3 regions of the Janthinobacterium sp. GL_088 genome follow, and region 2 is predicted to be linked to each of the others. Evidence: predicted binding sites of a transcription regulator. Region 2 holds the regulator's gene; each other region holds the start of a gene.
What was found. The regulator FNR, encoded in region 2, switches genes on or off when oxygen is low (the NO sensors DNR and NnrR bind a similar motif). The targets are predictions, from matches to a motif close to TTGATNNNNATCAA.
Positions count from the first base shown of each region.

Region 1: a site for FNR is predicted at 7,867-7,880, ahead of AC3IQ7_RS27085 (universal stress protein). Genes of this name have one in related genera too.
Region 3: a site for FNR is predicted at 2,087-2,100, ahead of AC3IQ7_RS14515 (PHA/PHB synthase family protein). Genes of this name have one in related genera too.

Region 1 is NZ_CM174453.1:6,063,826-6,074,410, reverse strand. It holds gene thiL (thiamine-phosphate kinase) at 1-427, opposite strand, end outside; gene AC3IQ7_RS27115 (hypothetical protein) at 517-1,122, shown strand; gene AC3IQ7_RS27110 (MarR family winged helix-turn-helix transcriptional regulator) at 1,119-1,640, opposite strand; gene AC3IQ7_RS27105 (MFS transporter) at 1,761-2,966, shown strand; gene AC3IQ7_RS27100 (hypothetical protein) at 3,001-3,381, shown strand; gene AC3IQ7_RS27095 (NADP-dependent malic enzyme) at 3,556-5,874, shown strand; gene AC3IQ7_RS27090 (hypothetical protein) at 5,927-6,796, opposite strand; gene AC3IQ7_RS27085 (universal stress protein) at 6,866-7,702, opposite strand; gene AC3IQ7_RS27080 (response regulator) at 8,015-9,028, opposite strand; gene AC3IQ7_RS27075 (MHYT domain-containing protein) at 9,025-10,585, opposite strand, start outside.
Region 2 is NZ_CM174453.1:279,778-290,362, forward strand. It holds gene ccoG (cytochrome c oxidase accessory protein CcoG) at 1-1,346, shown strand, start outside; gene AC3IQ7_RS01185 (FixH family protein) at 1,449-1,973, shown strand; gene fnr (fumarate/nitrate reduction transcriptional regulator Fnr) at 1,977-2,735, opposite strand; gene AC3IQ7_RS01195 (hybrid sensor histidine kinase/response regulator) at 2,985-6,077, shown strand; gene AC3IQ7_RS01200 (TOBE domain-containing protein) at 6,204-6,971, opposite strand; gene AC3IQ7_RS01205 (sulfate/molybdate ABC transporter ATP-binding protein) at 7,006-7,707, opposite strand; gene modB (molybdate ABC transporter permease subunit) at 7,725-8,396, opposite strand; gene modA (molybdate ABC transporter substrate-binding protein) at 8,414-9,172, opposite strand; gene AC3IQ7_RS01220 (sterol desaturase family protein) at 9,339-10,121, shown strand; gene AC3IQ7_RS01225 (bile acid:sodium symporter family protein) at 10,118-10,585, opposite strand, start outside.
Region 3 is NZ_CM174453.1:3,195,137-3,205,721, reverse strand. It holds gene AC3IQ7_RS14530 (MFS transporter) at 1-610, opposite strand, end outside; gene gcvA (transcriptional regulator GcvA) at 734-1,645, shown strand; gene AC3IQ7_RS14520 (hypothetical protein) at 1,642-1,881, opposite strand; gene AC3IQ7_RS14515 (PHA/PHB synthase family protein) at 2,153-3,955, shown strand; gene AC3IQ7_RS14510 (universal stress protein) at 3,980-4,822, shown strand; gene AC3IQ7_RS14505 (alpha/beta fold hydrolase) at 4,924-5,991, shown strand; gene AC3IQ7_RS14500 (alpha/beta hydrolase) at 6,072-6,770, shown strand; gene AC3IQ7_RS14495 (magnesium and cobalt transport protein CorA) at 6,780-7,766, opposite strand; gene AC3IQ7_RS14490 (sigma-70 family RNA polymerase sigma factor) at 7,955-8,467, shown strand; gene AC3IQ7_RS14485 (FecR domain-containing protein) at 8,469-9,425, shown strand; gene AC3IQ7_RS14480 (TonB-dependent siderophore receptor) at 9,488-10,585, shown strand, end outside.

The DNA.
Region 1 (10,585 bases), 690 kb from region 2:
CCGGCGCCAGTTCGCCAAACACCGTGATGCAGATATTCAAAGGCCCCTTGGTGGTGTCGCCGCCGATGAGTTCGCAATTAAACGCGTCGGCCAGCGCAAATAGGCCGTCGGCAAAGCCGGCCAGCCAGGCACGTTCGGCTTGCGGCAGCGCCAGGGCCAACGTGAATGCCACGGGGCGCGCGCCCATGGCGGCCAGGTCGGACAGGTTTACGGCCAGGCTTTTATGACCGAGCATGCGGGCGTTGGCGCCGGCAAAGAAGTGCCGGTCCTCGACCAGCATGTCCGAGGAGATGGCGATCTGCTTGCCGGCGCCGGGCGTGAGCAGCGCGCAATCGTCGCCGATGCCCAGGGTGGCGCGGCCGGGGCGCTGGCGCACGAAATATTGTTTGATCAGGTCGAATTCGGAAAGCGCGTCGTGTGGGGCCATGGCGTAGTCTGTGCGTTGAATGAGGGTGTGGCCCGGCTATTATAGGCTGGCCTACAATAGGCGCCTTTGCCACTGCCGATCCGCTTGCCATGCCCATCTCCGATATTCACATCCTGTTGCAATCCTGGCTCGATCATGGCTGGTTGCGCGACCCGCAAGCCGTCGGCCTGAGCACTTTCGAGGCGCAGGAGCTGGTGGCGCACGGCTTCTATCCCGTCAGCGACGTCGACCAGCTGTGCCTGTACGAGGACGAGCGCCTGTTCCGTCGCGCCGGCCGGCCCGTGCACGCATTGTTCAAGGCGTTTCTGCAGCGCGGCCGGCTGGTGGCGAATGGCCTGGGCCTCGGTGATCAGGTGCACCTGGCCGGCTTCCTGCGCGCGGCGCGGCAGCCCTTGCCGGCGTTTCGCGTGCTGCTCGAGCAGGGGGAGCGCAGCGGCGCCTTGCTGTTCGAGAATGGCCTGGTGCTGCAGTTTGCCGCCAACTTGCGCGGCAAGCCACGCCATTACTATCTGACCCTGGTCGAGGGCCACGTGGCCCATGCCCAGCTTCCCGACCGCGACAGCGATATCGACTTGCGCGCGGCCAGCGCGCGCCATGTCCAGGCCCTGTACGACAGCCGCGACCCTGCCGAACTGCAGCGCCTGGCCCGGCGCGGCAATGCGGCGCTGCGCGAGCTGGCGCACCTGCTTTCCTAAATTTTCTTCGCCTGCGCCATGCCGTGCAGCAGCTTGGCCAGCAACTGGTCGAGCTGGCGCTGCTCCTCCGAGTTCAAAGCCGAGAGCATGGCGCGCTCGTTCTCCACGTGCAGCAGCACCAGCTTTTCTATCAGTTCCAATCCCCTGGGTGTCAGGGCCACCAGCACGCCGCGCCGGTCCGTCGGGTGCTTCTGGCGTTCGATCCAGCCGGCCGTTTCCAGCCGGTCGATGCGGTTGGTCATGCCGCCCGAGGACAGCATGGCCGCTTCGTACAGGGCCGTCGGCGTCAAGCTGTAGGGCGCGCCCGAGCGGCGCAAGGTCGCCAGCACGTCGAATTCGCCCGGTTGCAAGCCGTGTTCGGCGAACAGCGGGTTGAGCCAGTCGCGCGCCATCAGCTGCGCCACCGTGCCCAATTGGCCCACCAGCTGCATGGCGCGCGTATCCATCTGCGGCAGCTCGCGCTGCCATTGTGCGGCGGCAAATTGCGCGCGCGTGTGTTCCTGCGGGGTCGTTGTCATGGGGATCCATTTATCTTGACACGAAGATAGATTTCTATCTTCGTGTTAAGATACTTTTCATCGAGTCATATTTGATGACGCATTAAACCATGTGCCTCCCAGCGAGGCAAGGACTATCCCATGCCATCCGCACGACCTGCCGCTACCCCTTCTTCTTCCGCTTCCTCGGCCCTGCTTGTGGTCGCCATCATCCTGCTGGGCTTGAACCTGCGGCCCATTCTGGCCGCCATCGGCCCCTTGCTCGACAGCATCCAGGCCAGCACGGGCCTCAGCAATGCCGACGCGGGCTTGCTGACCACCGTGCCCGTGTTTGCCATGGGTCTGTGCGCGCTGGCGGGCGCGCAGCTGCAGCGCCGGCTCGGCGTGGCGCGCGGCATCGGTATCGGCATCGCCATCATCGCCGCCGCCTGCGCGCTGCGCTGGCCCTTGCACGGCAGCGGCGGCCTGATCGCCACGGCGGCCCTGGGCGGCCTGGGCATCGCGCTGGTGCAGGCGTTGTTACCGGCCTTCATCAAGCGCCATTTCCCCGAGCGGGCCGGCCAGCTGATGGGCTTTTATACGACGGGCATCATGGGCGGCGCCGCCATTGCCGCCGCGTCCGCTTCACCGTTGGCGCAATCGCTGGGCTGGCAGGCGCTGCTGGCCCTGTGGGCGCTGCCCGCCGTGGCCGCCGCGCTGCTGTGGCGCCGCGCATCGGCTGCGCGCGTGGACGTGTCCGGCGGCGCGGGCGCCAGCCTGCCAGTGGGCAGTGGCCGCGCCTGGCTGCTGATGGTGTTTTTCGGTATTGGCACGGGCGCCTATACGCTGGTGCTGGCCTGGCTGCCGCCGTTTTATACGGAGCTGGGTTGGAGCGCGGCCGACAGCGGCTTGCTGCTCGGTGGCCTGACGCTGGTGGAAGTGCTGGCGGGACTGGTGATTTCCAGCGTCATCCACCGCTTTCCCGACCGCCGCATCCTGTTATTGTCGGTATTGCTGGCCGTGCTGGGCGGCCTGGCTTGCCTGATCGTGGCGCCCGTGCAACTGGCCATTCCTGCCGTGATATTGCTGGGCTGCGGTATCGGTTCGCTGTTCCCCTTGTCGCTGATCGTCAGCATGGACCACGTGCGTGACCCGGCCGGCGCCGGCGCGCTGCTGGGCTTTGTGCAAGGCGGCGGCTACATCATCGCCAGCAGCATGCCGTTCATCGCCGGCCTGATCCGCCAGCACTCGTCCAGCCTGGCCCAGGCGTGGATGGTGATGGCCGCTGGCGTCGTGCTGTTGCTGCTGATCGCCGTGCGCTTCGCGCCGGGAGCGCGGCTGGAGTCGCCGGCGGCAAAAATCGCGTAGGCTGTCGCCTTTTCCTTGATAGAAAGATGCCGCCATGGCTGACCATCCCGCCACGCCACCGTCCCTGCTGCCCGCCAACCGCCGCATCGTGCTGTCCGGCGAGGATGCGCTGCGCATCCTGCGCGAGATCGAATTCCTGCTGCAGTCGCTGCATCACATCGGCCGCCATTATTATCCCGACGGCGACGATGACGGCGCCGATGCCGAGCGTCGCGCGCAGTATTGCGCGGAAACGACGCGCTTCATCGATGCGCAGCAAGCGACGACCCGTCTGGCGCTGATGCGCAGCATTTTGTCCGCGCCGTTCGACAGCACCCTGGGCGCGGACGACATGGACGATATCGAGCGCGCCGTCGAAGCGCTGCCGCTATGGCGCGCCTCCGATGACCCATCACAAAAACTAATTGAAATCTAAAATTTGATAGTTTTTCCTGTTCAGGACGTTTGTGTCGCCGCACGGCTTTACAATGCTAGGTTATGCGTTTTCGTGATATCAGACTGTGGCTAGCGGAAAATACCTAGCTAATTGAAAGAATCGGTCTGATAAAATCCGGAACACCCGATCGACCAAACAGGAAGGCAGCACAGCATGGATTCGTCATCTGATAAAAAAGAAGAATTGCGTCAACAATTGCGCTTGGCCGCACTCGAGTATCACGAGTGCCCGCGCCCCGGCAAAATCAGCGTGACGCCGACCAAACAACTGACCAACCAGCGCGACCTGGCACTGGCCTACTCGCCAGGCGTGGCGGCACCGTGCGAAGAAATCGTCATCGATCCGGCGAATGCCTATAAATATACGGCGCGCGGCAACCTGGTGGCCGTCATCACCAACGGCACGGCCGTGCTGGGACTGGGCAACATCGGTCCGCTGGCCGCCAAGCCGGTGATGGAAGGCAAGGGCGTGCTGTTCAAGAAATTCGCCGGCATCGACGTCTTCGACATCGAAATCAACGAGATGGACCCGGACAAGCTGGTCGACATCATCGCTTCGCTGGAACCGACCTTCGGCGGCGTGAACCTGGAAGACATCAAGGCGCCCGAGTGCTTCTACATCGAACGCCAGCTGCGCGACCGCATGAAGATTCCCGTCTTCCATGACGACCAGCACGGCACCGCCATCATCGTCGGCGCGGCCATCCTGAACGGCCTGAAAGCCGTCGGCAAGAAAATCGAGGACTGCAAGCTGGTCGTGTCGGGCGCGGGCGCCGCGGCGCTGGCCTGCCTGGACCTGATCGTCGACCTGGGCTTCCCGCTGAAAAATATCTACGTCACCGACCTGGCCGGCGTCGTCTACAAGGGCCGCACGGAACTGATGGACCCGGACAAGGAACGCTTCGCGCAAGACACGCCGCTGCGCACCCTGGCCGAGATCATCCCGGACGCCGACATTTTCCTCGGCGTTTCCGCCGGCGGCGTGCTGAAACAGGACATGGTGCGCAAGATGGCGCCGAACCCATTGATCCTGGCGCTGGCCAATCCGAATCCGGAAATCCTGCCGGAAGAAGTCAAGGCCGTGCGCAGCGACGCCATCATCGCCACGGGCCGTTCGGACTATCCGAACCAGGTCAACAACGTGCTGTGCTTCCCGTACATCTTCCGCGGCGCCCTCGATTGCGGCGCCACGACGATCACGCGCGAAATGGAAATCGCCGTCGTACACGCGATCGCCGACCTGGCGCATGCCGAGCAGTCGGATATCGTGGCCACCACGTATGGCATCAGCAACCTGTCGTTCGGTCCTGAATACCTGATCCCGATGCCGTTCGATCCGCGCTTGCTGATCAAGATCGCGCCGGCAGTCGCCAAGGCGGCCGAGGATTCCGGCGTCGCCACGCGTCCGATCAAGGATCTGCAAGCGTACGCGGACAGCCTGCAGCAATTCGTCTACCGCAGCGGCACCTTCATGAAGCCGCTGTTCCTGATGGCCAAATCCACGCCGGCCGAACTCAAACGCATCGTCTACGCCGAAGGCGAAGAAGAGCGCGTGCTGCGCGCCGTGCAAGTGGTGGTCGATGAAAAACTGGCGCGTCCCATCCTGGTCGGCCGTCCACCGGTGCTCGAAGCGCGCATCCAGAAGTTCGGCCTGCGCCTGAAGCAAGGCGTCGACTTCGACGTCATCAACCCGGACTTCGACGAGCGCTATCGCGATTACTGGAATACGTACTACGCCATGACCAGCCGCAAAGGCGTCACCGAGGAATACGCTAAACTGGAAATGCGCCGCCGCCACACCCTGATCGGCTCGATGATGATCCACAAGGGCGACGCCGACGGCATGATCTGCGGCACCTTCGGCACCACCCAGTTGCACCTGAAATACATCGACCAGGTGCTGGGCAAGCGCGCCGGCAGCAATGTGTATGCGGCCATGAACGTGCTGATCATGCCGGAGCGTCAATTGGTGATGGTCGACACGCACGTCAATGAAAACCCGGACGCCGATCAGTTGGCCGAGATCACCATCATGGCCGCCGAAGAAATGACCCGTTTCGGCCTGTCGCCGCGCGCGGCCCTGCTGTCGCACTCGAACTTCGGTTCCAGCGACAGCGCTTCGGCGCAAAAGATGCGCGCCGCCCTGGCCATCATCAAGGAACGCGCGCCGGACCTGGAAATCGACGGCGAAATGCACGGCGATACGGCCCTCGACAGCAAGCTGCGTCAGAAAATCATGCCCAATTCGGCACTGAAGAATGACGCCAACCTGCTCGTCATGCCGAATATCGAGTCGGCCAACATCGCCTACAACCTGGTGAAGACGGCGGCAGGCAACGGCATCGCCGTGGGCCCGATCCTGCTCGGCTGCGCCAAGCCCGTGCACATTCTGACGCCATCGGCCACCGTGCGCCGTATCGTCAACATGACGGCGCTGTGCGTGGTCGACGCAGTGGCTCAGCGTAAAGTCTAAGCCTTAGCTGCTCATGAAAAGCCGCCCCGTCCGCAAGGAGGGGCGGTTTTTTTTATATTGGCGCCACGGGCAGAGTCGTGGTGGCTGGATGGCGGCGCAGGTAATAGTGGCGGTACAACATGATCTCGCCCCACACCAGCAGCAGCGCCGCCAGCGCGAACAGGCCCAGCGTGATCTTGAGCGAATTGAAATAGGCGCCGGCCTGGCGTTTGACGGCGTCGATGAAAATCATCGGCACTGATTTGTCGAGTTTGCTGAAGTCGGCCTGGCGCGCCACATCGGTGGTCAGGCGTACGGCCAGGTCGGTACCCAGACTGGCCAGTTCGCCCGTCGCCTGGCCACGGAAACCGGCGCCCTTGAGCGCTTCGCCCAGCACAGTTGCCCTGGCGATCAGTTGTTCCTGCAGCACCTGCGTCAGCAGCACGCTGCCGCGGCGCAGGATGAATTCATTGATCCAGCGCGCCTTGCTGCGTTCCCAGTAACTGCCTGATGTAGGCCGGTAATACATGTCTTGCACGAAGGGTTCGATCAGGGTGCGCATGCTGATAGCCTGGCCCGGGGCGATCAGCCTGACCTGCTGTTCCAGGTAGACGCGCAGCGCCGGCATTTGCGCTTCGACCACCGGCTGCAGGTCGCGCTCGAGGGCCTGGTTGACCACGCGGTGCACGCTGTGCACGGCGCCAAACCCGCCACCGAGCAGCGGCAGCGCGACCAGGATCAGCACATAGCTAAGCTTGGCGGCCACATGCCAGGCGGGCGGACGGCGCACCAGCAGGCATTTTCTGGCCAGCTGGTAGCAGATGCCGACCGCCAGCACAAAGCCGATCACGCCATACAGCAGCATCCACGGCAGGACTGTCCACAGCAGGTCGCTGCCGAACGGCGCCAGGGTGCTACTCCAATTGAGCAGTTGTTGCTTCATGTACATTGCCTTGAGGTAAGTAATCAGGCAATTATAGCTATTTAGCAAATAAACATGGCGCGCTTGACGTCAATGCGCCATCAGCACCGGTACCGTCATCTGGCGCAGCACCGTTTCCGTCACGCCGCCCAATAAAATTTCGCGGAAGCGCGCGTGGCCGTAGCCGCCCATCACCAGCAAGTCCGCATGCACTTCGGCGGCCATGGCCAGCAGCGCCGCGCCGATGTCGCCCGTGGTGATGGCCGAACGCACTTCGACGGGCACGCCATGGCGGCTCAGGTAGGCGGCGATGTCGGCACCCGGGTGGCGTGCCGGTTGCGCGTGGCCGGCCGGCGGGTGCAGCAGGGCCAGCACCACCAGGCGCGCCGCGCGCAAGAGGGGCAGGGCGTGGCCGATGGCGCGCGTCGCTTCCATGCTGCCATCCCAGGCCACCACGACGGTGTTGTCCACTTGCGTGAATTGGCCGCTGCGCGGCAGGATCAGCACGGGACGGGCCGCGTTCAGCATCACGTAGGGCACCAGGTCGCTCATGGCGCCGGGCAGGGCTTCGCTGTCGTCGTGCTGGCTGAGCACCGTCAAGTCGCTGTAGCGGGCGCTGACGGCCATGCCGCCATCTTCGTCGTCTTCGATCAGGCGCCGCTCCAGCGAGGCGGCGCCAGCCTGGCGCGCCAGCGTTTCAAACTGGTCGAGCGCCTGATCCGCCTGCCCATGCAAGGCTGAAATCTGCGCCGCCACGGCGCCGCCGCGCATGCCGCGGTTGTTTTCCAGGTAAAAGCGCGACAGGCCCGTCATGGCCGCGCCGATCAGGTGCGCCTGGTGCGCGTGTGCCAGCCGTGCCGCGATGGCGATGCGCTGCGGCGCATGGCGCGACAGGTCGGCGTGGACGAGGATGGATTTGTAAGCCATGGTGTCGCTCGGTAGTCATGATGGCAACAAGGCTAGAACGGCAACAGGGGCAAGTCCAGCATTGCCGTGCTGACCAGGGCTTTTCTTTTGCTGGGCTTGATATGGGTCAAAAAAATCCCGGGCATGGCCATCTGCAAGGCCACAGCCCGGAAATTGCGAGTTGTTTGATGTGCGTCAAAATGCCTGGCCCATAGCCAGCCATAATGGGATTGAACTCCTTGCTCTTCCAGTGGTCTGCATCGGCGCCGGCGCCATCTGTCCGGCACTTGTTTGTGTGACGCAACAACGCTGGCCGTGGCGGGAGTTCCCTCTTCAAGCCGGCGCGTGGTGTTCCTCTTTCTCTGCCCAGCGCAGCCGGATGGCGTCGATGGCGGGCAGTTCCTCGACAAACAGGTCGACCAGGCGCGCATCGAAATGGCTGTTTTTTTGCGCTTGCAGATAGCCCATGGCGTCCAGTACTGACCAGGCGCGCTTGTACGGGCGCACCGAGGTCAGCGCGTCGAAGACGTCGACCACGGCGATGATGCGCCCGGCCAGGGGGATCGCTTCGCCCGCCAAGCCGTTCGGGTAACCGCTGCCATCCCATTTTTCATGGTGCGACAGGGCGATTGCGCGCGCCAGCGCCAGCATGCCGCCTTCGGCATGTTCGCCGATGATGTCGCCGCCGATGCGCGCGTGCGTCTGCATGATGGCCCATTCGTCGGCGTCGAGCTTGCCCGGCTTTTGCAGGATGCGGTCGGGAATGCCGATCTTGCCCACGTCGTGCATGGGCGCCGCGTGCAGCAGGTCGTCTGCGGCGGCCTCGTCCATGCCGGCGGCCACGCCCAGCAGGCGCGCGTAATGGCTCATGCGGATCACGTGCAAGCCTGTTTCATTGTCCTTGTATTCGGCCGCCAGCCCCAGGCGCTGGACGATCTGCAGACGCGTTTCCTTCAGCTCGTCGATGCGCACCAGCGACAGGTGCGTGCGCACGCGGGCGCGCACGATGGCGGGGCTGAGCGGTTTGGTGATGTAATCGACGGCGCCCGCTTCGAAACCGCTGAGTTCATCGCGCATGTCGTTCAGGGCCGTGACGAAAATGACGGGGATGGCGGCCGTCAGCGGCGCCGCTTTCAGCTGGCGGCAGGCGTCGTGGCCGCTCATGCCGGGCATCATCACGTCGAGCAGGATCAGCGCCGGGCGCTCCTGTTGCGCCAGTGCCAACGCCCGCGCGCCATCCTTGGCGAACAGCAGCGCGTAGTCGTTCTGCAAGATCTGGCGCAGCAACTGCAAATTGGCCGCCTCATCATCGACGACGAGAATCACGGGCCGGGCTGATGCATTCATGGGGACTCCGGGGCGTAGGTGTGCAGCAAGTCGTGCAGCAGCGACTGTGCCAGGGGGAAATCAAAGTCGTCGATGGCGTGCAGCAGCGGTACCAGGTCGTCCGCTTGCGCGCCCATGGCATGCTGCAACTGTGCTTGCGCTGTGTCATCGAGTTCGCCGCGCCGCAAGGCGCTTAATAGTGCACTGGCCGCTTGCCGGGCGGCGGGCGCGTCGATGGCAGTCGCCGTTGCCGCCGGTAAGGCAGGCGGCGCCAGCCGGGCGATGGCGGCCAGGGCCGCCGGCCATTGCGTCAGCAGGGCGCCCAGCGTCTCGTCGAGCTGCTGTGCCGTGGCGGGACCGGGGCTGGCGCAGCATTGCTCCAGCGCCGCCAGGCTGGCGGCCAGTTGCTCCAGGCCGAGGTTGGCCGCCACGCCGCGCAGTTTGTGACTCTGAGGCAAGAGCGTTGCATGGTCGCGCGCCTCGATGGCGGCCAGCAGGGCAGGCGGCAGGCGGGGATGCTCGCCTCCGAAACGGGCCAGCGCCGCGCGGTAGGCGCTGTCGTTGCCGGCCCAGCGCTGCAGGGCGCCCGCATGGTGCAGCACCCGTCCGCCAGCGGGCGCCGGCGCGTGGCTATCGTCGGCGGGTTCCGCCGCCAGGCCCAGCACGCGGGCGATTTCCTGCGACAGCGCCTGCCATTCGACGGGCTTGGTGGCAAAACCGTCCATGCCGGCCGCCCGCGCCGCCTTGCGGTGCGCATCGAGCACGCTGGCCGTCATGGCGATCACGGGCACGCGCGGGCGGCCATCGCGCAGGGCGGCGGCGCGGATGGCTTGCGTGGCGGCCAGGCCATCCATGCGCGGCATTTGCAAGTCCAGCAGCAGCACGTCGAAGTTGTCCTGTTGCGCCAGCTGCAAGGCTTGCGCGCCATCGCCGGCCGTGATTACCGTGTGGCCGCGCTTGCCCAATAACAAGCTCAGCAGTTCCAGGTTTTGCGGCACGTCGTCGGCGGCCAGCACGCGCAGGGGCGGCAAGCGCACGCTGCGGCGTTCGCTGGCCGGCAGCGCCGCCTGGCGTGCCTGCAACAAGGGCAGCATGACGTGGAACACGCTGCCATGCGGCAAGGCGGCGTCGGCCCAGATGCGCCCCTGCATCAGGGTCACCAACTGCCGGCTGATGGTGGTGCCCAGGCCCGTGCCGCCAAAGCGCCGCGTGGTCGAGGCGTCGGCCTGCACGAACGGATCAAAAATGGCGTCGCGCCGTTCCGCGGGGATACCGATGCCGCTGTCCTGCACCAGCAGGTGCAACTGGCCATCGTCGCGGCGCGCCGTCAGGCTGACGGCGCCGCCGGGCGTGAACTTGATGGCGTTGTCGAGCAGGTTGCCCAGCACTTGCCGCATGCGCAATTCGTCTCCATGCAGCATGGCCGGCAGTTGCGGGTCGTACTGCACCTCCACGCGCAAACCTTTGGCGCGTGCATGGATGCCATACGTGGAGGCCAGCTCATCGACCAGCGCCAGCAGGCTGTAGTCGCGCAATTCCAGCGCCACGGCTCCCTTGTCCAGCTTGGCCGTGTCGAGC
Region 2 (10,585 bases):
AGCAGATCTACCCTCGCGAGGCCAAAGGACGCTACGCTACCTGGCGATGGGTATGCGTATGGCTTACCCAGCTGGCGTTCTACGGCTTGCCGTGGTTGACCTGGAATGGCAGGCAAGCCCTGCTGTTCGATTTGACCACGCGCAAGTTCTACATTTTCGGCGTCGTGCTGTGGCCCCAGGATTTCATCTATCTGGCGGCCCTGCTGATCATCTGTGCGTATTTGTTGTTCCTCGTCACGGCCATTGCCGGGCGGGTGTGGTGCGGGTTCTCTTGCCCGCAAACGGTATACACGGAAATTTTCCTGTGGGTCGAACGCCACATCGAGGGCACGCGCAGCGCGCGCATGGCCCTCGACAAGCAGGGCCCCTCCGTGCGCAAGGCGTTCAAGAAGACGGCCAAGCACCTGACATGGGGCGCCATCGCCCTGTGGACGGGCTTTACCTTTGTCGGCTACTTCACGCCGATCAAGGAACTGGCGCAGTCGGTGACCACCCTGAACTTCGGTCCCTGGGAATGGTTCTGGGTCTTGTTCTACAGCCTGGCAACCTACGGCAACGCGGGCTGGCTGCGCGAGCAGGTGTGCAAATACATGTGCCCCTACGCGCGCTTCCAGAGCGCCATGTTCGACCAGGACACCCTGATCATCACCTATGATGCCAAGCGCGGCGAACCACGCGGCGCCATGAGCAAGAAGGCCGGCAACAACGACAAGCTGGGCGATTGCATCGACTGTACCCTGTGCGTGCAGGTGTGTCCGACCGGTATCGATATCCGCAACGGCCTGCAGTATGAATGCATCGGTTGCGCCGCTTGCGTCGATGCCTGCAACAGCGTGATGGACAAGGTTGACCGGCCACGGGGACTGGTACGCTACAGTACCGACCATGCGATGGAAAACAACTTCAATTCGAAGCAGATACGCCAGCGCGCCATGCGCCCGCGCGTCCTGATCTACACTTCCATCCTGGCCCTGATCATCATCGCCGTATGTACGTCGCTGGCCCTGCGCACGCCCCTGAAAATGGACGTGATCCGCGACCGCGGTTCGATGGGACGCGAAGTGGAAGACGGCATGATTGAAAACGTCTACCGTCTGCAGATCATGAACACGTCGGAGCAAACCCAGCATTTCAAGATCAGCGCTTCCGGCTTGCCGGGCCTGACCTTGCTGACGCGCGAAGAAGTGACCTTGCAGCCGACGGAAACGCTGGGTTGGCCGATCCGTCTGCGCGTGCCGCACGGCGTGGGAGAGAAGGGTTCGAACAAGATTGCGATCGAATTGCACTCGCTGGACGACCCGTCGCTGCATGTGCGTGAAAGCGCGGTATTCATCGTGCCACGTTAACAAGGAAAGGCGGACGGGGACCGGGTGCCCTCGCCGCCGCCACGAAGTTGCAGGAAGGCCGGTCCCCATGCGGGGACTGGCTGATTAAACAGGAGAAATATCATGTCCGACAGTCTGAAACTGCAAGCCCCCGTTGCACCGTGGTACAAGCATCGCTGGCCATGGCTGCTGATGATCGGCCCCGGCCTGTCCGTGGTCGTCGGCAGCTTCATGGGCTATATCGCGTTTACGCAGCCCGATGCGCTGGTGGTGGGCGATTATTACAAGCAGGGCAAGGCGATCAACCAGGATTTGAAGCGCGACACGATCGCCAGCGACCTGGCCATGGATACGAGCCTGTCGTATGACGTGGCGCAAGCACGCCTGACCGGTTCCGTGCACAGCTTCGGCAAGGCTTACCAGGGTCCGCTGCAGCTGCACCTGGCGCATGCGACCCTGCCGGAAAAGGATATCAAGGTGCTGGTGCAGCCCGATGCGGCCGGCAATTTTTCCGTGGCGCTGCCGATGCTCGAGCGCAGCCGCTGGCAAGTGCTGGTGGAAAACGACAAACGCGAGTGGCGCCTGTCCGGCATCTGGACCTGGCCGCTGCAACGCAGCATCGCGCTGCATGCGGACGAAGAGCTGTAAGCCTTATTTGCAGATGTCGGTTCCGGCCGTAATGGCCTTCAGCTTGGCCGGCTGCAATATCTCGATCTCGCGGTTCGACACGCGCAGCCAGCCTTCCTTCTTGAATTTGGATAGCAGGCGGCTGACGCTCTCGATGGTCAGGCCCAGGTAGTTGCCGATTTCCTCGCGCGACATGCGCAGCTGGAAATTGCTGCCCGAATAGCCGCGCGCTTCATAGCGCGACGCCAGGTTGACGATGAAGGCGGCAAACCGCTGCGTCGCCTGCATATTGCCCAGCAACAGCATCACGCTTTGCTCGCGCGTGATTTCCTGGCTCATCATGCGGTGGAAATGGCGCAGCAGGGTCGGCATATTGCCCAGCAATTGTTCCAGGCTGGAAAACGGGATTTCACACACTTCGCTGTCTTCCAGCGCCACTGCATTACAGTGGTGGCGGTCGGCGCTGATGGCATCCATGCCCAGCAGTTCGCCCGCCATCTGAAAACCCGTCACCTGCTCTTCGCCACCGGGATTGATCTGGTACGTCTTGAAGTGCCCCAGGCGGATCGCATACAGGTTCTGGAACGAGTCACCGATGCGGAACAGCGAGGCGCCGCGCACGATCTTGCGGCGGCGGCCGATGATCTGGTCCAGCCTGTCCATGTCGCCCACATCGAGGCCCATCGGCAGGCACAATTGATGCATGCTGCAGGTCGAGCATCGCGCACGCAACGCCTCCACGTTCACGGTGGGCAAGGTGGGAGTGAGTAGCGCTTCAGTCATGTCGGTACCTTTTAGAAAATGCAACAACAAGTTTACTGCATACAGCTGCATACAGGGTTGCCGTATGCCAATTTCACCGTAATTTCGGCGAATAAACGACGTCCAGCCTTTAATTATATGGCAACATCGTCAAAAGCCCGTACGGGGCGGGCAATTTGCGCGGTGGCGCTTGCCAAGCTGGTGTATTGATAGGAAAATTCCTGACAGCATTATCTGCCGCCTGTGCCGCCCGGTACTGAAAAGGAAATCATGAAGCCTCTCGGCATCAAAGCAAAAGTCGCGCTGGCCACCAGCCTGACCTCGATCGCCATGATCGCGCTGGTCACCATGATCCAGGTGCAGCACATGCGCGACGACTTCACCCGAGTACTGCTGAGCCAGCAATCGTCCCTGATCACCCGCACCGCTGCCGAGCTCGACGACAAGCTGGGCATGCTGCTGCAGATCGTCACCCTGACGGCCCGGCAACAGCCGCCGGAATTGATCGCCCGGCCCGTCCAATTGCGCGAATACTATTCGCGCCGCTCGATGCTGGTGCTGTTCGATGACGTGCTGGTGCTCGACGCGCAGGGCGCCATCGTGGCCGACATGCCGGAAGTGGCGGGGCGCGCCGGCATCAACGTTGCCGAGCGCGAGTATTTCCAGACCGTCCTGCGCACGCGCCAGCCCATGATCACCGAACCGATGCTTGGTAAATCGAGCGGCATGCCCATCGTGCAGATGGTGGCGCCCGTGCTGGCCGCCGATGGCCGGGTGGCCGGCGTGGTGATCGGCGTGCTGCGCCTGTACAAGGACAACCTGCTGGGCCGCCTGCGCTCGGAAAAGATCGGCAAGAGCGGCTATTATTTCATCCTCACGCGCGGCGCCGTGCCGCGCTATGTGCTGCACCCCGATACGAGCCGCTTGCTGCAACCGCGCAAGCCGAACGCCAACCTGACGACGACCCAGTTGCTGAAGGAAGATGGCGAAGGCAGCATGGTCAGCACCAACAGCCGGGGCATCACGGCCGTCAACAGCTTCAAGCGCCTGAAATCCGTGAACTGGCTGCTGGCCGCCTCGCTGCCCGTCGAGGATGCCTTCGAACCGTTCGATGGCGTGCTGTACCGGCTGGTGCTGTGGAGCATCCTCGCTTCGCTGCTGGCCGCTGCCGTTCTGGGCTGGGTCACCGTGCGCCTGCTGTCGCCGCTGGTGCGCCTGCGCAACACCTTGCTGGCCCTGCGCACCAGCGGCAGCCGCTTCACCCCCGTGCCGGTACGGCAGCGCGACGAGATCGGCGAACTGACGGAAGCGTTCAACGGCCTGATGAGCGAACGCGACCGCCTGCAGCAGGAACTCGAAGCGCGCGCGGCGGAGCTGGAACAGGAACGCGACCGCGCCGAAGCGGCCAACCGCGCGAAGAGCGATTTCGTGGCCAACATGAGCCATGAAATCCGCACGCCCCTCAATGCCGTGCTGGGCATGGTGTATTTGCTGGGCAATACCAGGCTCGACACGGAACAGCGCAAGTATCTGACCATGGTGCGCGTGGCGGGCCAGTCGCTGCTGGGTATCCTCAACGACGTGCTCGACTATTCGAAGATCGAGGCGCGCCGCATGGAATTGTCGCCTGTCGAATTCGACCTCGACGAAGTCATGAATACCCTGGCCACGACGATGACGATGAATGCGGGCGAAAAGGAACTGGAACTGGCCATCGCCGTCGAACCCGACGTACCGCGGCGCCTCGTCGGCGACGCTCAGCGCCTGCAGCAAATCCTCGTCAACCTCGCCGGCAACGCCATCAAGTTCACGGAGAGCGGCGAAGTGGTGGTGGCCGTCAGCCTGGCCGAGAGCAAGAGCGAGAGCAAGAGCGAGAGCGGCCGCGCCTGGCTGCGCTTCGAAGTGCGCGACACGGGCATCGGCATGACGGAACTGCAGCAACAACAGCTGTTTTCCGCGTTTTCCCAGGGCGACCAGAGCATCACGCGGCGCTTCGGCGGCACGGGCCTGGGCCTGGCCATCAGCAAGCAGCTGATCCACATGATGGGCGGCGACATCGCCGTCGCCAGCAGCGAAGGCAAGGGCAGCCGTTTCTGGTTCAGCGTGCCCTTCGAGATGCTGGCGCAACCGGCCGAAACGCGGCGCACGCCGGCGCTGGGCCAGCTGCGCCTGCTGGTGGCCGACGACAACCGCACCACGCGCGAACTGATCGTCAAGCTGATCGAGGCGTGGGGCTGGCTGGCCGACGAAGTGGACTCCGGCTTTGCCGCCATCGAACTGTACCGCGAACGCCTGGCGCAGCAGCAACCATACGACGTGGTGCTGGCCGACTGGCACATGCCCGTCATGGACGGCCTGGCCACAGCCAAGGCCATCCGCCAGGCGGCCAGCGGCCAGCGCCAGCCCATCGTGGTGATGGTCAACGCCTTCGCCCGCAACCACCTGGAGGAAATTTCCAGCGCGGCCGAGGCCGACGTTGTGCTGATGAAGCCGATCACGGGCTCCAGCCTGTTCGATGCCCTGCACCAGGCACTGATTACCAAGAACGACGGCGGCGAGCCACGCATGCTGCACCAGCCGCTGGGCACGGAACTGGCCGGCGTGCATTTCCTGCTGGTGGAAGACAATCATTTGAACCAGGCCGTGGCGCGCGGCATCCTCGAACACATGGGCGCCACCCTGGACGTGGTGGGCGACGGCTTGCAAGCCGTGGAACGGCTGCGCACGGAAGCGTTGCGCTACGACATCGTGCTGATGGACATGCAGATGCCCGTCATGGACGGTTTCAGCGCCACCCACATCATCCGCACGGAACTGCGCCTGAACCTGCCCGTGATCGCCATGACGGCCGGCGTGCTGGCGTCCGAGCGCGAGCGCTGCATGACGGCCGGCATCAGCGACTTCATCGCCAAGCCCGTGGTGGTGGAAGAGATGATGGAAGTCATCCTGCGCCACCTGCCCAAGCGCCCGCAAGTGCAGACGGCCGAGCCGGCACGCGTCGACGATGAGGAAGTGTTTTCCATGGCGCCGCTGATGCGCGTGATGGGGCGCGATGCGAAGGGGCGCGGCGTGCTGCGGCGCATGGTGGAGGACGCGCTGAACAAGGGCATGACACCCGTGCGCGACGCCGAAACAGCGTTGCAGGCAGGCCGCCACAGCGACGTGGCGCGCATCCTGCACAGCGTGCGCGGCTCCGTCGGCACCCTGGGCACGAAACGCCTGATCCGCGCCGCCTTCGCCACCGAGGAAGCCATCGATGCGGGCCGTCTGGACGAGGTGCCGGCGCTGCTGGCGCACACGGCGCAGGAACTGGAACTGGCGCTGGCGGCGGCAGCGGATTGGTTGTCCAGGCTGAAGGATTAGCACCCAAACGCCTAAGAAAACCGTAGCGAGCGGCAGTGAGTTGTGCCTAAGAAGCGCAACCGTGCTAGAGCACGGTGAGCATCGCAGGCCGCAAATCGCGACGCGCAGTAGATTTGCTTTGGCGTTTTATGCGGGCACGCCCAGAATCACGCTGGACGCCTTGAACATCGCCGTCACATTGCTGCCCGGTTCGATGCCCAGATCGGTGCTGCTTTGATTCGTGATGATGGCGGCGATCGTGCCGCCGCGCGGCAGGTCCAGCACCACTTCCGTGTTGACGGCGCCCGTCTGCACGCGCGTCACCACCCCGGCCAGCTGGTTGCGCGCGGAAAAGCGCGCGCCATGGCTGTCCGTCACGAGGATGATCGACGAAGCCTTGATCAGCGCGAACGCTTCCGCGCCCGGCACCAGGCCCAGGCTGGCGCTGCTGCCCTGCGTGACGATGGCCACGATGTGCTGGCCGCCCGGCAATTCCAGCGTGACTTCATCGTTGACGGCGCCCTGTTTCAGTTCGGCCACCTTGCCCAGGAATTGATTGCGTGCCGTGGTTTTCATGGCCATTCTCCGTATGAGTAAAAGGTCGTCGGCGATGCCTTCCGCCTGGCTGCCCAGCTGGCGCAGGTAACGGGCATGCTCGCGCTCGATGATGCGGAAATTGTCGACCAGCTGGCGTCCCCGTGGCGTCAGCCGCGTGCCGCCGCCGCCCTTGCCGCCCGTCAGGCGCTCGACCAGCGGTTCGCCAGCCAGGTTGTTCATCGCGTCGATGGCATCCCAGGCCGCCTTGTAGCTCATCTTCACAAGCTTGGCCGCCTGCGTGATGGAGCCGCATTCGGCGATGGCACCCAGCAATTCCACCCGGCCGGCGCCGCCCAGGTTTTCTCCGCCCACCGTCATCCATACCGAGCCTTGCAGGCCAATGGCCGCTGATTTATCCAATGCGTTCACCCAATGTCATGTGTTCTTCCCTGTTATCGATCTGCCCGTCGCGCAAGTACAGCACATGCTCGCCCAGGATGCGCGCATCTTCCGGATCATGTGTGATCAGGATCATGGGTACGTCCAGGCGCTGCTGCCACTGGCTCAGTTCCAGCCGCATTTTGACACGCAGGGCCGGATCGAGGGCGGCAAACGGCTCGTCGAGCAGCAGCGCAGCCGGCTCGGCCACGAGCGCCCTCGCCAGCGCCACCCTTTGGCGCTGGCCACCGGACAACTCGTCGGGGAACTGCTGCGCCAGTTCCTGCAAGTGGAATGCGTCCAGCCAATGCTCGACCTTCTGCAATTTTTCGCGCGCGCGCGGATTGAACCAGCCGCGGCTCAGGCCAAAGCCCACGTTCTGGCGCACCGTCAGGTGCGGGAACAGCGCGTAATCCTGGAACAGATAGGCGACATTGCGCTGCTGCGGCGGCAAATTGATGCCGGCGGCGGAGTCGAACAGGGTGCGCCCGTTCAGGCGGATATGTCCTGCATCCGGTGTAAACAGTCCGGCAATGGCTTTCAGGGTCATGCTCTTGCCGGCGCCGGACGGGCCATACATGGCGATGCGCTGGCTGCTGGAGGTGCATTGCACCTGCAGGTCGAAGCGGCGTTTGCCGGAGCGCAAGGTGGCGCGGAGGTCAAGGTCGAGTTGCATAGGCATCATCATAGGCGTCATTTGTGCGCGATGCGCCCGGGTGCCAGGCGGCCAGCCGACAACAGCACCACGATGCAGACAACAGAGATAATCAGGACCAGCGTATTGGCCACTTCATCCTGACCCGCCTGCACGGCTTCAAACACGGCCACCGACAGGGTCTGCGTCTTGCCGGGGATGCTGCCGGCCACCATCAGGGTGGCGCCGAACTCGCCCAGCGCGCGTACAAAACCCAGCAGCACGCCGGCGAGGATGCCGCGCCAGGCCAGCGGTAACGTGACGCGGAAAAAGATCGCCATTTCCGAAATGCCCAGCACGCGGGCCGCCTGCTCCAGCTGGCCGTCGACGGCCTCGAAGGCGGCGCGGGCGGGCTTGAAGACGAGGGGAAAGGCGACCACGGTGGAGGCGATCACGGCGCCCTGCCACGTAAAGATGAGGTTGATGCCGAAGTTATCCTGCAGCCAGATGCCCAGCGTGCCGCGCCGGCCCAGCAGCACCAGCAGGTAATAGCCGAGCACGGTGGGCGGCATCACCATCGGCAGGGTCAACAGGGCGTCGAGCAGTTCGCGCCCGGGAAAACGCGTGCGCGCCAGCAGGTAGCCCGTACCGATGCCAAGCAACAAATTGAGCGCCGTGGCCCATGCCGCTACCTTGAGCGACAGGGCCAGCGCGGTCCAGGCGATATCCATGCAGGTGCGTACCTAAATTATGGCTTTTTGAAACCGTACTTGGCGAGAATGGCTTGTGCCGGCGCCGTCTGCAGGTAGCTGACGAAGCGCTTCGCTTCGGCCGCATTGCCGCTGCCCTTGATGGTGGCGATCGGGTACAGCACGGGCGCGTCCAATGGCACCTCCAGCACCACGTTGACCTTGTCTTTCATGATGGCCGCGTCGGTGGCGTAGACAAAGCCCGCATCGACTTCGCCGCGCGCCACGTAGTCGAGCGACTGGCGCACGTTCTGCGTGCCGATGGCCTTGGCTTGCACGGCATCCCACAGCTTCGCCTTCTTCAGCGCGCCTTCGGAGTAGCGGCCGACGGGCACGCTGGCCGGGTTGGCGATGGCCACGCGCGTCACATCTTTATGCGTCAGGTCCGTCAAACTCTTGATGCCCAGCTTGCTATCGTGCGGCACGATCAGCACCAGGCTGTTGCCGACGAAATCCATGCGGTCGGCCGGCAAGACGAAGCCCTGTTTTTGCGCCGCATCCATGGTTTCCTGGTCGGCTGAGGCAAACACGTCCACGGGCGCGCCCTTGACGATCTGTTGCAGCAGCACGCCCGAGGCGGCGAAGTTCAGGGATACCTTGCTGCCTGGATACTGCGCCTCGTAGCTTTGCGCCGCATCCTTGAACGCATTCGTCAGGCTGGCCGCGGCCGACACCACCACTTCGCCGGCAAGGGCGGAGGTGGCGGCGGTGGCCAGCAGAGCGGTGCCAAGCAGGCGGGCGAGGGAGGTGAGGCGCATGATCGTATCCTTGTAAAGTGAACGGTGAACAAGGAGCGTAATATACACTTATATATAGCGTTCTGCCATTGCATGGGTCAAGACAATGCCAATGGCATTGACAGATGCAGATGGCCGGACTATTTTTAAGAATAGAAGAATATCCACTACTTTCCAGGGTTAAACGATGGGATACGCAGCGGTACTGCTTGGCCCCTCGATGCTCCTGGCGGTCATTCTTCTGGCACTGCTCATCGAGAGGCGGCATCCCCTGCAGCAACAGCCTTCGGGTGCGTCACGCTTCAATCTGGCGTATATGGTCATCTATGCCGCCAGCGGCGCCATGCTTGCCCCGCTCACGGCCATCGTCACGGTGCAGCTTGTCAATGCAGCCGGCGGCGGGTTCATCAATCTCGACGCATCCGGCTCGATGCTGGCGCCGGCATTCATCGTGTATGCCCTCAGCATGGATTTTCTGGAATACGCCTTTCATCGCGTGCAACACCGCGTACCCGCCATGTGGGCCATGCATTCCTTCCATCACAGCGATACGACCATGAATGCCAGCACCACGACCAGGCACTATTGGGCCGAAGCGGGCATCAAGGCACTGAGTATCTATCTGCTTGCGGGGATCTTGTTCAAGACCAACATGGTGATTTTAGGAATGTACGGCATCCTGGGCTTGTATCATGTTTTTCCGCATATGAATGTCCGGGTCGGCTTTGGCCGTTACTGGATGTTGTTCAATTCACCGCAGTACCATCGCGTTCATCATTCGGCGCAAGCTGAACATTTCAACCGTAATTTCGCCGGGCTGTTCCCCGTCTTCGACCGGTTGTTCGGCACCCACCATATTCCCTGCGCGGAAGAGTATCCGCCGACGGGTCTGGACACGGGCAAGGCGCCGGGAACCTTGCTTGACGCGCTGACGTGGCCAGTGCGCAGCAAGGCCCCGTCCGCGCCCTAGACGCGCGCCACCGCCACCTCGTCGCGCCGCGCATACCGTTGCGCGATCACGGCGCAGATCATCAGCTGAATCTGGTGGAACAGCATTAGCGGCAAGATCACCATGCCCAGCGAACGCGTGGAAAACAGCACCTTGGCCATCGGTACGCCGCTGGCCAGGCTTTTCTTCGAGGCGCAAAAGACGATGGCGATTTCATCTTCCTTGTTGAACCCCAGGCGGCGGCTGACAAAAGTGGAAATACCCAGCACCAGCGCCAGCAGCAGCAGGCTGATCAGCCCCAGGGCCACCAGCGTTTCCACCGAAATCGTATGCCACAGGCCTTCGCTGACGGCTTCGCTGAAGGCCGTGTAGACCACCAGCAAGATCGAACCCTGGTCGACGTATTTCAAGGTGGCTTTATGGCGGTCGACCCAGCGGCCGATCCAGCGGCGCAGGAACTGGCCGGCCAGGAAGGGCAGCAGCAG
Region 3 (10,585 bases), 2.9 Mb from region 2:
CGCCCCAAACGTCGAGCGTGCCGGCAGCCGCAGCGGTATCCGCATCGGGTCGCCCCAGTGGCAAGGCCGGCGACAGGGCCAGCACCAGCAAGCCGACGGGCACATTGATCCACAGCACCCAGCGCCAGCCCAGCAGGTCCGTGATGAAGCCGCCCAGGATCAGGCCCGCGACAAAGCCGCTGGCCGCCACGGCCGTCCAGGCACCGAGCGCCCGGTTGCGCCGGGCCGGTTCGGGAAACACGGCCAGCAGCAGCGAGAACGCAGCCGGCGAAAACATGGCGGCGCCAAAGCCCTGCAGCGCGCGCGTGGCCACCAACATGGCCGGGCTATGCGAAAAGCCGCCCGCCAGGGAAGCGGCCGTAAACAGCAGCAACCCCGTGACGAAGACGCGGCGGCGGCCAAACAGGTCGGCCGCGCGCCCGCCCAGCAGCAGGAAGCCGGCGATGGCCACGCCATACGCATTGATCACCCACTGCAGGCCGCCGGGCGTAAAGCCCAGGCTGTGCTGAATTTGCGGCAAGGGGATCATGGTGATGGAAAAATCGAGCAAGGCAACGAATTGCGTGGTGCATAGCAGGATCAGGCAAATTTGCCGATGTGAAAGTAGCATGGATATCCTATCGATATAGTTTTACTCGACGTCAAAAGAACGCCGTATGCCCCTATAATGCGTTCTCCAAGAGCGAAACAGAAACGATGATTTTTCGCGCTTAACTATAGAAAAACTATATCGATGAAACATCCTTTACCACTCCAGGCGCTGCGCGCCTTTGTCGAAGTGGGCCAGCGCGGCAGCATCAAGGCGGCCGCCGAGGCGCTGCACGTGACGTCGGGCGCCGTCAGCCAGCAAATCCGCCTGCTCGAAGATCGGGTCGGCATGCCCCTGTTTACGCGCGAACGCCAGGGCCTGCGCCTGACCGAGGCGGGCGCCAGGGTCCACCCCGCCCTGCTGGGCGCCTTCGCGCAGATCGCCGGTGCCAGCCAGGCGCTGGAAGACATGGGCGCCCGCCAGACGCTGACCGTCAGCACGGTCGCCACGTTTGCCGCCGCATGGCTGGTGCCGAGGCTGGGCCGCTTCAACCAGCGCCATCCGCAGATCGAGGTGCGCGTGGAAGCGACGTCGGCCCTCGTCGACCTGCGCCGCGACCGGGTCGACGTGGCCTTGCGCCACGGCCTGGGCGACTATCCGGGCTTGCAGGTGACGCGATTGATGGCGCCCGTGCTGGTGCCCGTCGCCAGCCCCGCCCTGATGGCGGGCCAGCCGCCCATCGCCACGCCGGGCGATTGCCTGCGCTACCCGCTGCTGCACGATACGGACCGCGCCGACTGGTCCCTGTGGCTGGCCGCGCATGGCGCGCCGGACGACAGAGAGGATGCGGCGCGGGCGCTGCGCGGCTCGGCCTTCGAAGATGATTTTCTGTTGATACGCGCGGCCGAGGCGGGCCAGGGCCTGGCCCTGGTGCCGCAGCTGTACGCGCAGGAGGAGATCGCCGCCGGGCGCCTGGTGCAAGTGCTGGACTTGCCCTGGCCCGCGCGCTTTGCCTACTACCTGGTAGCGCGGCCCGACGCAGCCACGCGCCCCGCCGTGCAGGCATTCATGACCTGGATCTGCGAGGAAGCGCAGGAAGCGCAGGAAGCGCGCTAGAACACATGGCCGTCGGCCGCGCACGACACCACGCCGCACATGGTGGTAAACAGCACCGGCACGCCGGCGCGTCCCGTGGCGATGCAGGCTGCGGCCGGCACCACGGCCAGCAACAGGGCCAGGTAGCCGAGCGCCTTCAGGCGCCGCCCGGACGAACGACGCACGCCCCCGGCTGCCTCGCGTAAATAGCCTCTGGCCGCCTCTTCGCTGCCGCTTGCCGACATTTTCGTATGCATGTCCATCTCCTCCATCCATAGTGACCGGTCTTGCTTCACCGCATTTTGCTACATAAATTTGCCAAATACAATAAATAAATTCATGAATAAATTGCTTTTTCTTCTTTCATCACACAAAACAATGGAATCACAATATTCGATTAAATCATTTTTATTCGCACTTGCCATCAGGCGGCAAGCCACATGGGCACGCATCCGGCCAAACTTGATGTAGATCATAATTTTTTGAACAAGCTCTTGCTACCCTGTAAAAAAATGACAGGAGCACCGGATGAGCAAGACGCAGCCGAGCGACGCGCAGCACAACGTGGAACATGAGCGCCTGGGTAGCGCCTGGCAAGGCGTACCGGCGCCCGGTTATCCGGAAAGCGCACCGGAAGGCGCCACCCTCGACCTGCTGCTGAACGCCTGGCTGGGCAAGTTCACGGGCGGTATTTCGCCAGCCGCGCTGGGCAACGCGTATGCCGACTGGCTCAGCCACCTGGCGCTGGCGCCATCGAAGCAGCAAACCCTGCAGCAGGAAGCGTGGAAGAAGATCGGCCGCTGGCAGCAATATGCATTGCAATCAGCCCTGACTGGCGGCGCCACCGAGCCGTGCATCGCGCCGCTGCCGCAGGACCGGCGTTTCGACGATCCTGCCTGGCAGCGCTGGCCCTACAACCTCGTCTACCAGGGCTTTTTGCTGCAGCAGCAATGGTGGCACCGCGCCACCACGGGCGTGCGCGGCGTCTCGCCGCACCATGAGGATGTCGTCACCTTCACCGTGCGCCAGTGGCTAGACATGCTGGCGCCGTCGAACTTCCTGCTGACCAATCCCGTGGTGCAGCAAGCGACCTTCGAGAGCGGCGGCGCCAGCCTGGCGCGCGGCATGGTTCACGCGGCCGACGACTGGCAGCGCGCCGCCATGGGCGCTGGCGCGGCCGGCGAAGCAGCGTTCAAGGTGGGCGGGAACGTGGCCGTCACGCCGGGCAAGGTGGTCTACCGCAATGACTTGATCGAATTGATACAGTACGCGCCCGCGACGGCCAAGGTGCATGCCACGCCCCTGCTGTTCGTGCCTGCCTGGATCATGAAGTTCTATATTCTCGACCTGTCGCCGCACAATTCGCTGGTGCGCTACCTGGTGGGGCAAGGCCACACGGTGTTCATGATTTCCTGGAAAAACCCGCAGGAGGAAGACCGCGAGCTGTCGCTGGAAGACTACCGCCAGCTGGGCGTGATGGACGCGCTCGACGCCGTTGTCCGCCTCACGGGCGCGCCGCAAGTGCACGCGGTGGGCTACTGCCTGGGTGGCACCCTGCTGGCGATCGCCGCCGCGACGATGGCGCGCGACGGCGATGCGCGCTTGGCCAGCCTCACCATGCTGGCCTCGCAGGTGGACTTCAAGGAGCCGGGCGAACTGTCGCTGTTCATCGACGACAGCCAGGTCAGCTTCCTGGAAGCGGCCATGTGGAAGCAGGGCTACCTCGATACGAAGCAGATGGCGGGCGCCTTCCAGCTGCTGCGCTCGAACGACTTGATCTGGTCGCGCCGGTTGAACCACTATCTGCTGGGACGCGATGAACAGGACAGCGACCTGATGGCCTGGAACGGCGACGCCACGCGCATGCCCTGCCGCATGCACTCGGAATACCTGCGCCGTCTGTTCCTGCACAACGACCTGGCCGAAGGCCGCTACCGCACGGCGGGCCGCCACATCGCCCTGCCCGACATCGCTGCTCCCATCTTCGCCGTCGGCACCCTGACGGATCACGTGGCGCCGTGGCGCTCCGTGTATAAACTGCAGCTGCTGACCGACACGGACGTTACCTTCTTGCTCACCTCGGGCGGCCACAATGCGGGCGTCGTTTCGCCGCCGGGCCAGCCGCGCCGCAGCTACCAGCTGGCCACGCACCGCCAAGACGCGCCCTATATCGACGCGGACAGCTGGCAGCGCGACGTACCGCACCACGACGGTTCGTGGTGGCCCGCCTGGCAAGCCTGGCTGGCAGAACGCACGGACGCGCAAGTGGCACCGCCTGCCATGGAGCCCGACCTGGGCGACGCGCCGGGCAGCTACGTGCTGCAAACCTGATAACCGACAACCGAGGAAAACGCCATGCCCTACACCACCCTGCTGGTCCACGTCGACAATTCCCGCCACTGCGCCCAGCGCATCCGCCTGGCCGTGCGCCTGGCCGTCACCGACGGCGCTCACCTGATCGGGTCGGCCATGAGCGGCATCTCGCGCTACGCGTATGGTGGCGGCGTCAACGCGCTGCAGTTTGCGCCGGCGCAGATGCAGGCGCTGTGCACCCAGGCCAGCGAGGCCTTGCACGACTTCGAGCGCATCGCCCGCGAAGAAGGCCTGGGCAGTTACGAGACGCGCTTCGTCGACGACGACGCGCAAGGCGCGCTGCTGCTGCAGGCGCGCTATTGCGACTTGCTGATCCTGGGCCAGACGGATGCGCAGGATACGCCCTCGCGCGTCATCGCCGGCACGGCCGAATACCTGATGCTCCACTGCGGCCGGCCCGTGCTGATGGTGCCGCACGCGCCAGCGGCCACGCTATCGGATACCGCGCAGCACCCGCTGCTGGCCTGGAACGGCAGCGCCGAAGCGCTGCGCGCCATCACCGATGCGCTGCCGCTGCTGCAAGGGGCGCGGCAAGTGACCCTGGCCGTCGTCAATTCGCACGCCCAACCGGCCCATGGCGAGCAGCCGGGCGCCGACCTGGCCCTGTACCTGGCGCGCCACGGCGTCAACGTCGAGGTGCTGCAGCACGACACGCCGCCGGGCCAGGATGTGGGCGCGGCCCTGCTGGCCATGGCCGCGCAGCGCCAATGCGACCTGGTCGTGATGGGCTGCTACGGCCACATGCGCCTGCGCGAAGCGCTGCTGGGCGGCGTCACGCGCACGGTGCTGCAGGAGATGACGTTGCCGGTGCTGGTGTCGCATTAGCGCGCAGGCGGGTCCTTCACCCACCCCTCATCTGCCCCTCATCGGTACTTCATGCGCGGCGGCGACACTGGCCATGTCCCCGTCACAGCAAGGAGTACCGCATGAACAGCATCACCGATGCCATCCCCCATTTCCACGCCCGCCGGCGCCTGCTGTCCGGCATGGGCGCGATGGCGGCCCTGGCCGCCTGCGGCGGCGGCAGCGTGCCGCACGCCGCAAAGGTAATCGACCGGCAGATCGGCGTCGCCCCTGGCGTCAGCCTGCATGTGCGCGACTGGCCATCGGCAGGCGGCGACAGCGATGACGTGATCGTGCTGCTGGCCGGCCTGGGCGCCAATGCGCACGCCTTCGACAGCCTGGCCCCCGCGCTGGCGCGCCGCCACCGCGTGCTGGCCATCACGCGGCGCGGCTATGGCGCATCAGGCAAGCCGCTGCCCGCAAACGACGCCAACGATATGACGTATGCCCCCGCCACCCTGGTGGCCGACCTGCTGGCCGTGCTGGACGCACTGAAGGTTCAACGCATCATTCTGGCCGGCCATTCCATCGCCGGCAACGAGCTGACCCTGTTCACCGGCAACCACCCGCGGCGCGTGCGGGGACTCGTCTATCTGGACACGACCTTCGATTACCTGGCCAGCGGCGGCTATGAGGCACCGGAACCCACGCCCTTCGACGAACCGCCGCCCGGCCCGACCGACCTGGCATCGGTGGAGGCCTCGATCGCCTATGCCAGGCGGATCAACAAGCACTGGTGGCCCGCGCTGGAAGCGAACTGGCGCGACGCCCTGGAAGTGCTGCCCGGCGGCGCCGTGCAACCGAATACCCCGCCCGCCATCGCCACGGCCATGGACATGGCCGCGCACAATTTTTCGCCCGACTACCGCCGCGTGCGCGCGCCAGCGCTCGTCATCACCGTCGATCCGGGCACCTTGCGCAACCTGTTTCCCTGGCTGCTGCAAGCAGATCCCGCCACCCGGGCCGCCGCGCAAGCGCTGCTGGACTTTATCCGCCCGCTGCGCCTGGCCGACGGCGAGCGCCTGGCCGCCGCCCTGCCCGGCAGCCGCCACCTGGTGCTACGCGACGGCTTCCACAGCGATTTCTTCATCGAGTACGAGAACACGGTGGTCGACGCCATCGAGGCCATGCGCCGGGAAGGTCTACAATAGGCATGCAGTTGCCCGCCGCGCCGTGAGCACTCGATCCCGGCGCGCTCTTCGCCGTTTCCCTTACATCAAGGAGTACCCGCATGAGCCAGCAAGCCACGATCATCCTCGTCCACGGTTTCTGGGGCGGCGCCGCCCACTGGAGCCGCGTCATTGTCGAATTGCGGCGCCAGGGCCACACAGCCATCCGCGCCGTCGAACTGCCGTTGACGTCATTGGCCGACGACGCCGAGCGCACGCGCAAGATGGTGGCCCAGGTGCATGGTCCGGTATTGCTGGTGGGACACTCCTATGGGGGCGCCGTCATCAGCGTGGCCGGCAATGCACCGAATGTGGTCGGCCTCGTGTACATCGCCGCCTTCGCCCCCGACGCGGGCGAAAGCCCGGGCAGCATCACGCAGGAACACCCGCCCCTGGGCGCGGCCAGCCTGGAAGGCGACAGCGATGGCTATCTGTGGGTCAAGCCCGAGCAATACCATGACAGCTTTTGCCAGGACCTCGATGCGGAAGAAGGCGCCGTGCTGGGCGTGGTGCAGAAAGCGCCGCTGGCCAGCACCTTCGGCGACACCGTCAGCGACCCGGCCTGGAAGCATAAACCCAGCTGGTACCAGATTTCCACTGCCGACCGCATGATTTCCCCCGTCAACCAGGAGCGCATGGCGGCGCGCCTCGGCGCAAGAAAAGTCATCACCCTGAACGCCAGTCACGCCTCGCTGGCCTCGCGTCCCGTGGAAGTGGCGGCGCTGATACTGGAAGCGGCGGGCGCGGTGGCGGGCGGCTAAGCCTGCCGACTACAACCACCCTTCGCGCTTCAGGCGCCGGTGCAGCCAGTAGCAGCCGGCGATGATGACGACGATCACGGCCGGATAGCTGCCGCGCCACTTCAGTTCCGGCATGAATTCGAAATTCATGCCGTACAGGCTGAAGACCATGGTGGGCACGGCCAGGATGGCGGCCCAGGCGGCCAGGCGCTTGACGACTTCGTTCTGGCGGATCGAAATCTGCCCCAGCGCCACCTGCATGGCCGAATTGACCAGTTCGCGCATCTGCCCCGCCGTGTGCGTGACCCGTTTGACGTGGTCGAGAATGTCGCGGTAATAGATGCGGTTTTCCTTGGGCACGATATCGCCATGGAAGCGGATCAGCTGGGTGCAGATGTCGTGCAGCGGGTTGACGGCCGCATCGAGCTTGAGCAGTTCCGTCTTGAGCTGGTAAAAATCCTGCAGCTTGTCCTCACTCAAACTGGGCTTGAACAGCTGCAGTTCATAGTGCTGAAACTTCGCCTGCAAATGGTCGATGCAGGGTTGGTACTGGTCGACGATGAAATCGATGATGGAATACAGCACGTAGCCAGGGCCGCTGGCCAGTTTCTCGGGCACGCTTTCCTTGCGTTCGCGCAACTTCGCATAGCCGGCCGAGGGGCCGTGGCGCACCGTGATGATGAAGCGGGGGCCGAGAAAGACGTGGGTTTCGCCGTAGACGATGGCCTCGCCGTCCAGCGTGGCCGTGTGCACCACCATGAACAGGGTGTCGCCGTACTCTTCCAGCTTGGGCCGCTCGTGCGCGCCCTGCGCATCCTCGACGGCCAGTTCGTGCAAGCCAAAGGCCGATTGCAGCGCCTGCATGGCCGTGACGTCGGGGCTGGCCATGCCGATCCAGACGAAACAATCGGGGTCGCCGAGAAAGTCGCCCACCTTGTCGATGTCGAAATGGGCGATCTTCTTGCCATCGCGATACGCTTCGCAATTGACGACGGCGGCGTGGGTACTCAGGTCCATGGTGATTTTCGGCTAAGGGCGGCAATATCGGGGGGCCAGTATAGCGGAAAGAGCATGATTTCCCTGCCAACGGAGCTGCCGCATTGACATTCAGGCACGTCAATGTAAAATGAGAACCATTCGCATTCAAGAAGAGCCTGCACTTGCCAGCCGCCTGGGGGAACTTCAGCGCCAACCTGGAGTGTATCGTGACGTCTGCCGTATCCCCCGCCGCCGATCCTGTCGCACTGCTGTATGGCCAGCACCATCCGTGGCTGCTGCGCTGGCTGCGCGGCAAATTGTCCTGTACCGATCACGCGGCCGACCTGGCGCAGGATACCTTCGTCAAGCTGCTGGCCACGCCCGGCGAACGTGCCGTCACCCTGCGCGAGCCGCGCGCCTACCTGACCACCGTGGCGCGCCGCCTGCTGATCGACCACTACCGCCGCCAGTCGCTGGAGCAGGCCTGGCTGGCCACGCTGGCGCAACTGCCCGCTCCCACCGTGCCGTCGGTGGAGGACCGCTTGCTGATCCTGGAAACCCTGCACCAGATCGACACCATGCTCGACGGCCTGGGCGCGAAGGTGCGCACGGCCTTCCTGCTGTCGCAGCTGGAAGGCTTGGCGTATGCGGACATCGCCGCGCGCCTGAACGTCAGCGAGCGCACCGTCAAGCGCTACATGGTGCAGGCGTTCGAACAATGCATCCTGCTGCTGGCCTGACATGAGCGCGACTCTCGATGCGCACGCCGCGCGCGAAGCGGCGCACTGGATGATGCGCCTGCAAGGCGGCGAACTGGACGCTGCCGCGCAACAGGGGCTGGCCCGCTGGCGCGCCGCCCACCCCGACCATGAAGCGGCGTGGCAGCGAGCCGAGCAGGTGTGCCGTACCTTCGGCATGCTGCCTCCGCCGCTGGCCATGCCTGTGCTCGACCGCCCGGCCGCTGCGCCGCGCCGCGCCATCCTGAAGACCCTGACCGTGCTGATCGTCGCCGGGCCGACTGGCTGGGCCATGCTGCGCGTGACGCCATGGCAGGCATGGACAGCCGACCTGCGCACGGCCACGGGAGAAATCCGCCATTTCCCCTTGGCCGACGGCAGCGAGCTGAGCCTGAACACGGCCAGCGCCGCCGACATCATCTTCGGCGCCGCCCTGCGCCTGGTGCACCTGCGCGGCGGAGAGATGCACGTGGCGACCAGCCCCGATCCCCTGCGGCGTCCCTTCATCGTGCGCACCAGCAACGGCAGCATCCGCGCCCTCGGCACGCGCTTCACGGTGCGCCAGGAAGACAGCTTGCCGGACGCGCGCACCCACGTGGCCGTCTCGCAGGGCGCCGTGGAAGTGCGGCCTACTGAAGGCAGGCCCGTCATCGTGCAGGCGGGCTGGCAAGCCAGTTTCGACGAGGCGGCTGCCAGCGCGCCGCAGCCGCTGGCGCCCCATGCGGACGCCTGGACCAGGGGCTTGCTGTATGCGGACGACACGCCGCTGGCCGATGTGCTGGCGCAACTGGCCCGCTACCGCCACGGCGTCGTGCGTTGCGATCCCGCCGTGGCGCGGCTGCGCGTGTCGGGCGTGTACCAATTGCATGATACGGATCAATTATTATCACTATTGCAAGCCTCGCTGCCCATCCGCGTGCGGCGCCACAGCCGCTGGTGGATTTCCGTCGAACCCGCATAAATATTCTTTAAAAAAATGTCCCTTTCGCGCATGTGCCCCGTCAATCCAGGCAAGACCAACACATGAACGAAGGGAAACAAGCAATGAAGCACTACCGCAACACCAGCATGACCCTGGCCCTGCTCGGCAGCCTGGCCCTGAGCGCGTCCGCCTTCGCCCAGCAGCATCAGCAAGTGTCCGCACGCCACTACCAGCTGGCTCCCGGCCCCCTCAGTACCGCCCTGTCCGCGTTTGCGGCCGACGCGGGCGTCAGTATTTCCGGCGCCGCCAGCCTGTACGCGGGCTTGCACAGCCGGGGCTTGCATGGCAGTTACCAGGTGGCCGACGGCTTCGCCCGCCTGCTCGATGGCAGCGGCCTGGTCGCCGTCGACCAGGGCGGCGGCCATTACGCCGTGCGCAAGCTGCCTTCCGCCGCCGAGGCAACCACCCTGCCCGGCATCGCCGTGCGCGCCACGGCCGAGCGCAGCACCAGCACGGAGGGCACGGGTTCGTACACGACGCCGGCCACGGCCAGCGCCACGGGACTGGTGCTGTCCTTGCGCGAAACGCCGCAATCGGTCAGCGTCATCACGCGCCAGCGCATGGACGACCAGGACTTGCTGACGGTGCGCGACGTGCTGCGCAACACGCCCGGCATCGCCGTCAACCAGTTCGACACGGAACGCAGCACCTTTTCCGCGCGCGGCTTCGACGTCGACAACTTCCAGTACGACGGCGTGCCCACCACCTATAAGGTGCAGTATTCGGGCGGCGAATCGGAAATGGATTCGCTCATTTACGACCGCGTGGAAGTGACGCGCGGCGCCACGGGATTGCTGACGGGCGCCGGCTACCCGTCAGCCTCGATCAACCTGGTGCGCAAGCGGGCCAGCGCCAGGCAATTCGAAGGGCAATGGTCGCTGGCGGCCGGCTCGTGGAGCGATTACCGGGGCACCGTCGACCTGGCCACGCCGCTGAACGCGGACGGCTCCGTGCGCGGCCGGGTGGCGGGCGCCTGGCAGGACCGCAAGTCGTTTACCAATGGTTATTCGAACCAGCGCCAGCTCGCCTACGCCACCGTCGAGGCGGACCTGGCGCCCGGCACGGTGGCGACGCTGGGCGCCAGCTACCAGCAGAACGATCCGAAAGGCAGCAACTGGGGCGGCTTCCCCCTGTGGTAC